Regions from separate parts of the Exiguobacterium sp. TDN 0502 genome, predicted to be linked through region 3. Evidence: riboswitches for the same ligand, from Rfam matches in the RefSeq annotation. Region 3 holds a riboswitch; each other region holds the start of a gene.

The links. A riboswitch is a leader RNA that binds a small molecule or an ion and turns the genes downstream of it on or off. The one in region 3 is predicted to bind thiamine pyrophosphate.
Region 1: it holds a riboswitch for thiamine pyrophosphate, as region 3 does, so the genes downstream of both, ACRPK8_RS06280 (thiamine phosphate synthase) here and thiT (energy-coupled thiamine transporter ThiT) in region 3, are expected to answer to the same signal.
Region 2: it holds a riboswitch for thiamine pyrophosphate, as region 3 does, so the genes downstream of both, tenA (thiaminase II) here and thiT (energy-coupled thiamine transporter ThiT) in region 3, are expected to answer to the same signal.

The regions. Positions count from the first base shown of each region.
Region 1 is NZ_JBOZGJ010000004.1:91,346-95,582, forward strand. It holds gene ACRPK8_RS06270 (OsmC family protein) at 1-417, shown strand, start outside; gene nagZ (beta-N-acetylhexosaminidase) at 414-1,634, shown strand; TPP riboswitch at 1,691-1,793, shown strand; gene ACRPK8_RS06280 (thiamine phosphate synthase) at 1,876-2,469, shown strand; gene ACRPK8_RS06285 (FAD-dependent oxidoreductase) at 2,466-3,410, shown strand; gene thiS (sulfur carrier protein ThiS) at 3,407-3,607, shown strand; gene ACRPK8_RS06295 (thiazole synthase) at 3,610-4,237, shown strand, end outside.
Region 2 is NZ_JBOZGJ010000003.1:130,625-134,861, reverse strand. It holds gene abc-f (ribosomal protection-like ABC-F family protein) at 1-368, opposite strand, end outside; gene ACRPK8_RS05310 (DUF1002 domain-containing protein) at 644-1,525, opposite strand; TPP riboswitch at 1,719-1,825, shown strand; gene tenA (thiaminase II) at 1,899-2,594, shown strand; gene ACRPK8_RS05300 (hypothetical protein) at 2,640-2,954, shown strand; gene ACRPK8_RS05295 (glycoside hydrolase family 3 N-terminal domain-containing protein) at 2,985-4,237, opposite strand, start outside.
Region 3 is NZ_JBOZGJ010000002.1:171,756-175,992, forward strand. It holds gene ACRPK8_RS04070 (amino acid permease) at 1-1,258, shown strand, start outside; gene ACRPK8_RS04075 (thiamine diphosphokinase) at 1,312-1,914, opposite strand; gene thiT (energy-coupled thiamine transporter ThiT) at 1,916-2,476, opposite strand; TPP riboswitch at 2,537-2,646, opposite strand; gene rpe (ribulose-phosphate 3-epimerase) at 2,669-3,325, opposite strand; gene rsgA (ribosome small subunit-dependent GTPase A) at 3,328-4,233, opposite strand.

The DNA.
Region 1 (4,237 bases), on a different contig from region 3:
ACAGTGACATGGAACAAACAGATGGGGTTTAGTGGACAGACGGAATCAGGACATCCTCTTGCGATGGATGCAGCACCGGAAAACGGTGGTGAAAACCAGGCACCCCGACCAACCGAGCTCTTGCTACATGCCGTTGCCGGCTGTACTGGGATTGATATCGTCTCGATCTTAGAGAAGATGCGCTTGACGATCACTCATTTCGAAATGGATATCGAAGGAGAACGAGCAGAGGATCATCCGCGGCGTTTTACATCGATCTCGATTCATTACCGACTCGAAGGTGATCTACCAGAAGATAAGGTCCGTCGTGCCATCTCGTTATCAAAAGATAAATATTGTTCGGTCTCACAATCCCTGAACGCTGAGATTTCCGTCTATTATTCAATTAATGGTGTCCGGAGCGAGGATCCTTTGTGAAGAAGACCGTACTGATCGGTTGTCTGTTGCTTGCAGGGTGTGCGCAGGAGACGACGGAACCAACGAAACCATCACAATCAGAAACGAAGCAACCGACCGAGGTGAAGAAACCGAAGCCTAAGCCGACGAAGGAAGAACGACAGCATGCAGAACTCAAACAACAATTAGCAGCGATGTCGACGTCTGAAAAGATCGATCAACTGCTCTATATCGGCGTTGCGGGTACGGAACTTTCAGCAGCCGATCGGCAGTTGTTGCGGACGCATGCGATTGGTGGTGTCTTACTGCTCGGCGGAAACATCACGTCAGAAGAACAACTTTTGACGTTCACCCGTGCGATTCAAGAGACGAATCAAAAGCCGTATGCGTTCGTCGGGATTGACGAAGAAGGTGGACGGGTCAGCCGGGTGCCGGATCAACGATTACGTCTGCCGACGAGTCAACAGATGGCGCAAGGCGCGGATACGGCGAAAATGGAAGACGTCGGAAGCACGCTTGGTCATGTATCGCGGTATTATGGATTCAACATGGACTTTGCACCGGTCCTTGACGTTAACAGTAACCCGAACAATCCGATCATCGGTGACCGTGCCTTAAGTGCTGATCCGAAAACGGTCGCGTCTTTGGGTACTGCCCTGATGCACGGGATGCAGGAGACGGGTACGATTCCGGTCGTCAAACATTTTCCCGGTCATGGCAACACGAGTGTCGATTCCCATGTCGGTCTGCCGAAAGTGACAGCATCGAAGGAAGAACTGAAGCGGACGGAACTCGTCCCGTTTCAAGAAGCAATCCAAGAAGGGGCAGAGATGGTAATGGTCGCTCATATTCTGTACCCCGCGTATGACGATACACATCCATCCTCGCTCTCAAAAGCTGTCCTGACCGACCTCTTGCGTCAGCAGCTCGGCTTCAAGGGCGTCATCATTACGGATGATCTCGTCATGGGAGCGATCACGAAACAATACGGTCTCGCGGAAGCGGCACGGCAGGCACTCGTTAACGGCGCAGACATGGCGATGTTTTCAGAAGCGGGTGCTTATACGAAGGTCCATACTGAAGTCATGCAAGCGGTGAAGGATGAGGCGTTAACGATGAAAATGCTTGATGCCAAAGTAATGCGGATTCTGAAGCTGAAGCAGACCTATGCCGATAGCCAGAAGCAACAGCGCCCGACGAAATCGGATCTCGTTCAGCAAGTCGAAGCGCTCAACTAGGACTAGCGAAGCGAAACGACTCATGCTAGACTAATGGGGCAAGCCAATTAAACACGAAAAGACACTAGGGGAGTCTCCCAGCAGACTGAGACGGAAGTATCCGGACCCTTTGAACCTGATCTAGTTCGTACTAGCGGAGGGAAGTGGCTCGAAACCTTAGATATCCTTAGCGCTTCAGCGCATTTTCGGACCACTCCTTTCAACATCGGGAGTGGTCCTTTTTCGTATGGAAAGGAAGAACATGATGCGTTTACATCTGATTTCGACAGGATCCATCGATCCACGTGATGGGGTGAAAACCTTTCAATCGCTTCAACCTTACACGGATCAGCTGCACCTACGGGAATCGAATTTATCGGCGGCAGAATTGCTTGATCTGATTGAAACACTCTTTGCGCAAGGGTATTCCCCTGATCAGTTAACGGTCCATGACCGGGTCGATGTCGCCCATGTCGCTGGCATCGGTGTGCAGTTAACACGCCGTTCCTTACGTGTCCGCGATGTAAGGCGTCACTTTCCGGATCTGACAATCGGTAAATCCGTTCATTCACTGGCAGAGGCACTGGCGGCAGAAGCAGAAGGAGCCGATCGACTGCTCTACGGTCATATCTATCCGACGACGTCGAAGCCGGATCTTCCACCACGGGGTGTTGATGCTCTGAAACAAGTCGTCACCTTCACGACGAAACCGGTCATCGCCATCGGCGGCATCACACCAGATCGCATTTCTGAGATTGCAGGGACCGGTGCAGCAGGAATCGCGGTTTTGTCCGGTATTCTCGGTCAAGCGGACCCGCTTGCTGCGATCAAGCGTTATCAGGGGGTGCGGGTATGACGGATCACATCATCATTGGTGGTGGAGTCATCGGTTTGACACTTGCTTACAGTCTCGCCTGTCAAAACGAATCCGTTCTTGTCCTTGAGCGCGGAACATGCGGGCAAGAAACAAGTCGCGCGGCTGCCGGGATGCTTGCGACAGACATCGAGCTGAGAGAAGAATTGCATGCACTTGCCGCGCGAAGTCGTCGTCTGTATCCGCTGCTCGCACGTCGTCTCGAGCGGGAGACCGGGATTGATTGTGGCTACCGGGAACAACCGTTTTTATTGAAACGAAACGGAAGAGAGTACGTATTTCCATCGGTCGGTCAAATCGATCCGCGACGACTGACGACTGCATTGATGTCTGCCTTACGTAAACGGGGTGTATCCATCGAAGAACAGGTGGATGTGACACGTATCTGTGAGAATGAGGATACCGTGCGAATCGAATCAAATGAAGGAGAGTGGACGGGGCGAACGGTGACCGTTGCTGCCGGTCGCGGATCGCAAGCCTTGCTCGCGACAGCAGGGATCTCGATTGCGACATACGGGGTCAAAGGCGAGTGTCTCGCGGTCCGTCTCGCTGGGGAACCATTACCTTCGATTCTGTTTGATGATTCTGTCTATCTCGTTCCAAAAGCGGACGGACGGATCTTAATCGGTGCGACGGAACTGCCGTACGATGAGACAGTCGGTGTCCGTGTCGCAGGAGTCATGTCACTACTTCAAGCAGCGGAGCAACTGTATCCGCCGATTCGTGACGCCGTCATCGAAGAAGTCTGGTCCGGCATACGGCCGCAAACAGAGTCGGGCTTGCCATATCTCGGAGTCGCCGATTCCTCCCGTCGGATCTTTCTAGCGACGGGGCATCACCGGCATGGCATATTACTTGCACCGGTGACAGCAGAAATCTTGGCAAACACATTACGGTTGATTCAGAAGGAGGAAGTCCGATGAACATTACGATTAACGGCAATGACCACACGATCGAACAGATTGAGACGATTGAGGACATGCTCACGCAACTCGGCTTAGAAGAAAAGCTCGTCATCGTCGAACAGAACCGACAGATCATCGACCGCCGGGCTTACGGTCAGACGATCGTTCGGGATCATGACACATTCGAAATCGTTCATTTCGTAGGAGGAGGATAAAGATGTTGAAAATTGGAGAAAAGACATTTGACTCACGGTTATTACTCGGTACGGGAAAATATACGGATGCTACGGTACAGCAGGAGGCGATTGACGCGTCGGCTGCACAAATCTTGACGTTCGCCGTCCGCCGGCTCGATCTCTTCGATAAACAACAAGCGAATTTCTTGGAGTCGCTTGATTTGGCGAAGTACGAGTTACTACCGAATACGGCTGGTGCGAAGACAGCAGAAGAAGCCGTTCGACTGGCGAAGCTTGCACGGGCATCCGGGATGTGCGACATGGTCAAAGTTGAAGTCATCGGTTGCGACAAGACACTCTTACCGGATCCGATCGAGACGTTACGCGCCTCGGAAGAGTTACTCAAAGAAGGGTTCATCGTCTTGCCGTATACGTCGGACGACGTCGTCCTTGCACGACGACTCGAGGAACTCGGCTGTCACGCCATCATGCCGGCAGCGTCACCGATCGGTTCCGGACAAGGAATCCTCAACCCGTTCCACTTGCAATTCATCATCGAGCAGACGACGGTCCCGGTCATCGTCGACGCCGGCATCGGTTCACCGGCTGATGTCGCCTATGCGATGGAACTCGGGGCGGACGGTGTCTTACTGAACTCTGCCGTCGCGC
Region 2 (4,237 bases), on a different contig from region 3:
GCATAACGCATCAGTAAAATATCGAGGCCGGCAGTGGGGGCGGCCATCTCTTGTTCTAAACGTTGCATCCGAGAACGGATCGCGAGGATGTCCTCAAACGCTGTCCAAAGGACGTCGAGTCCGGTCATCGTCTCACAATATACAGGAAGTTGTTCCAAGTAACCGATCGTCAAACCATTTTTTTGGTAGATGACACCACCGTCCGGCTGATCGAGTCGAGCCAGTAAGCGAAGCAATGTCGTTTTACCACTCCCGTTTCGTCCGATCAAACCGACGCGGTCGTGTTCGTTTAAGAAGAGGGAAACGTCCGTTAAGACCGTCTCGCCTCCGAATTGTTTAGTCAGGTGTTGAATGTCGCAAATCATCATTATCTATTCGATCCTTTCGCGCGCATCAAAAAAGGAGAGCGCAAATAGCACTCTCCATCACGTGTGAAAGATGCGCTTTGCTGTATTTTTCAGTCATGAAGTTCTAAAAAGGGCAGACGGGTGCCTTAGAACGCCATTCCATGAAAAATCGCGCGCAACAGATACAATTGTTCCATTAACCAATGTTTGCACGCGGCAAAGTCCATCTTTTCACACCACCTTCCGTTTCAGATACAGGTAGTTTACCATTATTTTGTCAGATGAGGAAGTCTGAATTATTTGAATACCCCGGCAATCGAGCTGAAGAAGTCACTTAATCCATCAAATAGTTTAGCGAAGAATCCTTTCGTCTCCTCGGACGTTGCAAAGGCGTGGATATCTTGACCGGCATTTTTCAGTCCGCTCTCGATTTGTCCCCAGTTGATGTTCGCTTGTTCCATTTGATTGAACAGATTCGTCAATCGATCCATTTGGGCGTCAGACAATTGAATATTGTTGTTTTGAATGACTTGGACGATCAGATTTTCAATCTCGACTTTCGTTTGCGGTTTTTGATTCGCGATCTCCGCCTTGATCTCGTTCATCAAGTCAGCGACTTTATCCGTTCCGACCGTCTTTCCGACGTCGGATGTGACTGACAATTCTTGCTGTGCTAGATCCTTGCGTTCGTCACTCAGCTTGATCCCAGTCTCAGCCGAAGTTTGATCGTATGCCTTCATGATTCCCGTCAGTGCCGATGTCCCGGTCACCTTGTACGGGGAAGTGATCGTGATGTCGGCATCTTTGACACCCGCCGTGACGAGAGCGTTAAGATACATGTCCTTCGTGACCCACGTGATGTTTTCCGTTGCAACAGAAAGCCCGTCGCCTTTTTCCGTCAACTCGATCTTAGCCGACGAATACATGTTGCCGCCTTTTTGCGATTGCGGGATGTTCTTCCCGAGATACTTTTCTTCGTCGGCAGAAGTGGCGATGATCGGCGTGATGCCTTCCGGTGCATTAAGACGTGAAAGCACCCAAGCTTTATCCTTCGCGCCGAGTGACTCACCGAGTGTGACGATGGTCTTGTCGACGACCTGCTCGGCGGATGCGGCTGTTGGGAGTAATAAAGCAGAAGCGATAACGGCTGACGCCATGATTTTTGTTGGTGTATGCATAATGAAATCCTCCAATTGTAAGTAACAGAATGAATTATAGTATCAGGTACTAAAGTAAGTGTACGAGAACGAAAGACGTTCGGAATCGGTCTACAGATGGAGAGGGCATCCGCCTTCTGACACTTCAATGTATAGCGGAACGAGGACAACTTGACTTCCATTTTCAGCATGCTATAGTGGATTTGAATCGAATAATGACCACTAGGGGAGTCGGTAGGCCGACTGAGACGAACGAAGACGTTCGGACCCTTTGAACCTGATTAAGTTCGTACTTACGGAGGGAAGTGGCGTCAAGTCTTGTTCTTCTTGCGCCATGCCCGTGTGTTTCGGGGTGGTGTTTTTTCGTTTCATAAAAAACGAGGAGGATGAGATCATGACATTTACACAAGAAATCAAGCAGGCGGCACAAGCGTACTGGGATAGTAGTTTTACGCACCCATTCGTACAAGGAATCGGAGAAGGGACGTTACCGCTCTCGAAATTTCGGCATTACGTCATGCAGGATGCCTATTACTTAAAACACTTTGCGAAGATACAGGCGAAGGCAGCGTCAAAAGCAGACGACTTTGCGACGATCGCAACGCTTGCCGAGCACGCGACGTCAACTTACGGAGCGGAATTGAGTCTCCATCAATCATTTTTTGAGCCGCTCGGGATCACGGAAGCGGATCTTGCGGCGTTCGAACCGGCACCAACAGCCTATGCCTATGTCTCGCACATGCATCATGCGAGCGAGGGAACACTCGGTGAGACGATTGCTGCCATTTTGCCATGTTACTGGCTGTATTACGAAGTCGGTCAACAGTTACTGACGTGTACACCGGAAGAAAAAATCTATCAGCAATGGATCGACACCTATAGCTCGGAATGGTTCGAAAAAGTCGTCTTTGAACAGATTGCCCGGCTCGATGCGCTGGCGGAACAAGCCAGTCCTGCGGAACGCGAGCGCATGAAACGGCATTTCGTGACGAGCTGTTATTATGAGTTGCTGTTTTGGCATATGGGCTGGACGGAAGAGACGTTTACGTCGGTCTATGAGACGATTCCGGCGCGAACCGTATCTTCTTGAACCAATAGATGGTAGAATTAGGTATATCTTGTAGCGAAAGTAGGGATGGAAGTGGGAATCGTCGTCATTTTGCTGGTCATTATCGCGGCCTACGTCGTGCAACGAATGCTTGGAAAAGCAAACGTTCGATTTGCTGGATACATCATTCCCATATTGATGACGGTGTATGGCACATATGCTACGATTTGGAATTTGAAGGTAACGTTTCAGTTTGAATTCAGTAGCGGTAGCTTCATTTCAACAGTCATAATGATTGTCATCTATGGACTGCTGATCTACTCGCTTTATCGCGTCTACCAGCGTGCGAAAGAAGAAGCGGAATATCCGTATCAATCGTTAAAAGACCGAGGCATCCTTTAAAGGAGCTTCGGTCTTTTCTGTATCACGCCCTCATTTTTTCCAGTTTTTAAAGCCGTCCCCGAATTCGAGATGGAGTTGATCGGTGAAAAGTCCATTCTTAAAGACCGGTACATCAACGGGTAAGGTTCCTTGCGGCTGAAACGTTCCGAAGATTGCGCGGATACCCGCAGGCAGGTTCGGTCCGGCGGATTTCAGATTGCCTGCTTCAGAGTCCGGTCCGTTCGGATCCCCTTTAAAGCCATAGACGAGGACATGTGCCGGTGCATCGGGTTGAACGGCGACGTCGTATGGATTACGGAGGCTGAGCAAGACAGAGGGGGTATTCGTTTGGTTCGCATAGCGGAAGATTGAAGCCGGTATCGCTTGTTCCGGTGCGGTTGATAGCAGTTTAGCGCTCGTATTGACGTTTGAGCCGACGATGACATAGTCCGCAACATCGAGTTGCGCTCGAAGAGTTGGATTTTGTTCAAGTGGTCGTGTAGTAGCTGAGTAATTCGCTGTCGTCACGTGCCAGTTTCGATTCTTCGGTAGGGATGCGATCGTCTTTTTCATGCTATCCGTCTGATCCGTTGCCGGAGCGATCACCAGAACGTGTGCGTTCTTTTTCGGTTTGAACGGTAACGTCCGCTGATCATTTTTCACGAGCGTGACAGCAGCTTCCGTCATCGCGCGTTCTTTGGCTTTATGGTCAGGACTACCGACGACTTGTTTGGCTTGCGCGAGTTTATCGGCTAGCGATGTCGTATCCGTCGTACCGTTCCAAATCCCGCGCTCTGCTTTGAGCGTCAGAATCCGTTCGACCGATTGGTCGATCCGTTCTTCCGAGAGTCGACCGTCTTTGACCGCTGCAATCACGTCCTTGAAAATCCGGTCGAGTTTTGCGACATCCTGCTCGGAACGAAGAATCGTCGGCATGAGGGCGATGTCGACACCGGCATCAAACGTTTTTAAGACGGCTTCTGATTCTGTAAAGTTATCAGCGATCGCCTGCATGTTCAACGCGTCTGTGATGACGATGCCGTCATAGCCGAGTTTTTCGCGAAGCACACCCGTGATGACGTCATCCGACAACGTCGCGGGTAAAGGGAAGGTACCGTTTTTCGAGGTGACGACTTCGGATTCGATTTGCGGCATTCCGATATGGCCGGTCATGACCATATCGATGTCTTCAGCGATCGCTCGCTTGAAGGGAACGAGTTCGACTTGCTCCAGTTCCTGAAGAGAGCGATCAACGACCGGTAAGCCATAATGGGAATCGGTTGCGGTATCGCCGTGTCCGGGGA
Region 3 (4,237 bases):
GACCATCATGTATCTGACGATGTTATGTTTAGGGGAATTAGCGGTCTATCTGCCGGTCTCGGGGTCATTTCAGACCTATACGACCCGCTTCATCGGACCAGGGATCGGCTTTGCCGTCGGTTGGATTTATTGGCTCGGCTGGGCCGTGACGGTGGCACTCGAAATCACAGCTGCCGGCAGTTTAATGGACCGCTGGTTCCCAAACGTGCCGGTCGTCGTCTGGTGTACCGTCTTTACGGTCTTGCTGTTCGGTCTGAATGCCGTCTCCGCCAAAGCATTCGGTGAAGCTGAATTCTGGTTCTCGAGTTTGAAGGTCCTCGCGATCCTGTTCTTCATCATTTTAGGTGGCGCTGCCTGGTTCGGCTGGTTACCGATGGAAGCAGATCGCCCAACATCGTTGTTCGCGAACTTCACGGCAAACGGTTGGTTTCCGAACGGGATCCTCGGTGTCTTGACGACGATGATTGCCGTCAACTTCGCTTTCCAGGGAACGGAATTGATCGGTGTCGCGGCTGGGGAGTCCGACACACCTGAAAAATCGATTCCAAAAGCGATCCGGAATACAGTCTGGCGTACGTTCATCTTCTTTGTCTTATCGATTACGATCGTCGGTGCATTGATCCCATATGAGACGGCTGGAGGAGTCAGTAGCCCGTTCATCATGGTCTTTGATGCGATCGGCATCCCGTATGCTGCTGATTTGATGAACATCGTCGTCTTGACGGCGTTATTGTCCGTCGGAAACTCGGGACTGTATGCGGCGACCCGGATGTTATGGGCGATGTCGCAAGAAGGCATGATTTCAAAGAAGTTATCTTATGTGAATGCACGTGGTGTGCCGATGCGGGCGTTGCTCTTTACGATGATGTTTGCGATGCTATCGCTTCTGACAGCCTTTTTCGCTGAGGATACCGTCTTCATCTGGTTGTTGTCCTTAGCTGGACTCGGTGCTCAAGTCGGTTGGATTTCGATCTCTGCGTCTCAGCTTGCATTCCGTCGGCAGTTCTTACGAAACGGTCATGATCTATCCGAATTGAAATTCAAGACACCCCTTTATCCGGTGTTACCGCTGATTTCGTTGACGTTAAACGTCGTCGTCCTCGTCAGTCTAGCGTTCCAGGCGGACCAACGAATCGCGCTATACATCGGTGTGCCCTTCTTCCTCGTCATGTGGGGAAGCTATCACCTCTTCGTCAAAGGAAAACATCTCACAGCACAAACCGACATCCGTGTCGCCCCTTCTCAACTCGAAGAATAATGTCATATGAAAGAGGCCGTGGATCATCCACGGCCTCTTTTTGTATGATTGTTCTATTCCTTAAGCGTCCGCATCATTAATAATTCGCCTTGATGGAGCGCTACTCTCGCTTGTGAGGCACACCATTCATTACTGACGGTCAATGAACCTCCGACCGGAACGGGATGGGCATCGAGCGGATATTTGACTCCAGCTAAGCTTAAGGTCGACGGTACAAGTGGAATGAATGATAGATAATGATAGCTTCCGGCTTCGACTGTATACGCTCCCGCTGCCAAATATCGTACCTCTTCTCGTTTCGTCACGAGTCGTGCCTCTGGATATTGCTTCAATAGATATACATTTTGGACGGTCATGTCGAGCCGCCCACCTGTCGCCCCGATGATGATGATCTCTTCATGCTGTTCCCTCTCAGACACTGTACGAAGGGCAAGTTCGAGATCCGTCTCATCTTTCTCGGCCGGATGAACGATTGCCCCTTCTGGTACATAACCAAGCGAATCAAAATCACCGATTGTCAGGTCGCATGTCAGCCCAAACGATTCGACCGTCTGAACACCACCGTCGACACCGAAGATGAAATCACCTAGCTGACAAAACGTCCGTAAATCCGGTACTTCTTCTCGCGGACCGGCACAGACGAGAATCGCCCGCATCTCAGACACCTCGTGCCGAATAACGGAGTAAGCGTGGCGCAGTCGTAAATAGAATTCCTGCTACGATTCCACATAAGATGTACGAGGGAACCATATACGTTGCGTTATAGACGAAAGAGTATTCCACGACTGGACCTTTTGCATACTTGGCAAAAAAGACGATTCCACTGATGACATGACAGATATAACGGAGACCGGCGCCTAATAACGTCGCAAGAAGAACGAACGCCATCAAGCTTTTCTTCTGACCATTTTGCGCTGCTTGTCTGACTTGACGTGCAAAGAGACCACTCAGTCCGACGACGCCATACGCAATCGTGTAATCGAGCAATGGTTGGACGATTGTCAACACTTGCGGCGCGAACATCAATTGAATCGTACCGACGAGCGCTCCCGTGACGACACCACCGACGACGCCGTGGCGGAATGCCATGACGAAGATCGGTAGCATCGCTAAGCTAATCGAACCACCCTGTGGCATTTTGAATGGAATCAGCAAATCAAAGACGACTCCGAGACTGGCGAAGATGGCAATTTCCATCATCATTTGTAACCGTTTCATGTTTATTTCCTCCTTCATGGTTAAAGAGGACGCAAAAAGGCAGTACGACGAACGCCGTACTGCCTGCGTGCGCCACATCCCTACGTCCGTCTGAACGGAACAGGTTCGAAGGGTTAAAGTCGAAAAGACTCCTCTCAGCCGCTTTTTAAGCGACACCCCTTGCGGTCATCATATTTCGTTTTCTCGTTCTTATTATACGGCAGCCCCTTGACGAATGCTAGTGATCGCTTCCGCATAATCCGGTGCATTGTAGATTGCCGATCCTGCAACGAGAACATTCGCACCGTTTTCGATACATTGTTTAGCGGTTTCCGGATTAACGCCACCATCAATCTCGATTTCGAATGCCAGACCACGATCTGCTTTCATTTGCGCGAGTGTTGCAAGTTTCGGCATGACGCTCTCGATGAACGCCTGTCCGCCGAAGCCCGGATTGACCGTCATCAACAAGACCATATCGACATCCTCAAGGACATGCTCAATCGTTGATAGCGGCGTGTGGGGGTTCAAGACGACCCCTGCCTTTGCACCGGCTGCTTTGATTTGTTGCAAGACACGATGGACATGGTTCGTCGCTTCGACGTGGAACGTCACGATATCTGCCCCTGCCTTGACGAAATCTTCGACGAAACGTTCCGGCTGGTCAATCATTAAATGGACGTCAAGGACCATATCCGTCTTCTGACGTAAACTGCTGAGTACGGGTAATCCAAACGAGATGTTCGGGACGAACTGACCGTCCATGACGTCGAAATGGATGTAGTCGGCTCCTGCTGCCTCGACGGCTTTGACATCACGCTCAAGATTTGCAAAATCTGCTGATAAGATTGATGGTGCAATTTTAATCATCTTCAATACCTCCGGGCTCGATTCTTGATTTCGTCTATAAACATACCATAGTTCTCATAACGAGAGGACATGATTTCTTGTGCTTCGACCGCTTCCTTGACGGCACACCCCGGTTCATTCAGATGCAAGCACCCCCGATATTTACAGTCGTCCTGCACAGCAACGAATTCAGGAAAGCTCCACCGGACATCCTCGATTTCCATCTCATAAGGGAAATCAAGATTCGAGAACCCAGGTGTATCCGCGATCAAACCGTCCGCAAGCGGCATCAACGTAACGTGACGCGTCGTATGTCGTCCACGTCCGAGTGATTTCGAGATGGCGCTCGTTTCTAAATCAAGAGATGGTTCGAGCGCGTTTAACAGTGAACTTTTGCCAACACCGGATTGTCCGGCGAGAACACTTGTTTTTCCCGCAAGTAATGGTCGGACTTGCTCGACACCTGCCATCGTCTCACTTGATGTCTCAATGACCGTATAGCCAATCTTACGGTAAGCGGCAATCGCTTCGTGGACAGCAGGGCCCTTGACATCGTCGAGCAAATCCATCTTCGTTAACAAGATGACGGGCTGGATTTCCTTCGCTTCGATCAATACGAGAAACCGATCGAGCAGATGCGCTGAAAAATCAGGTTCTGCCGCTGATACGACCAATAGGGCTTGGTCGATATTCGCAACGGGTGGTCGGACAAGGAAATTGTCACGCTCTTTCACTTCAAGAATATAGCCGGTCTCACTCTCGATATGAAGCACGACTTCATCTCCGACGACCGGACTGATGCCACGCTTCCGGAAATTCCCTCGTGCGCGCGAACGGACCTCCCCCTCTGGTGTCATGACATCATAAAAGCCGCCCTGCAACCGTATGATCGTACCTTCCCGATTCTCTTCGATGCGCTGTTCCGTCATCCTA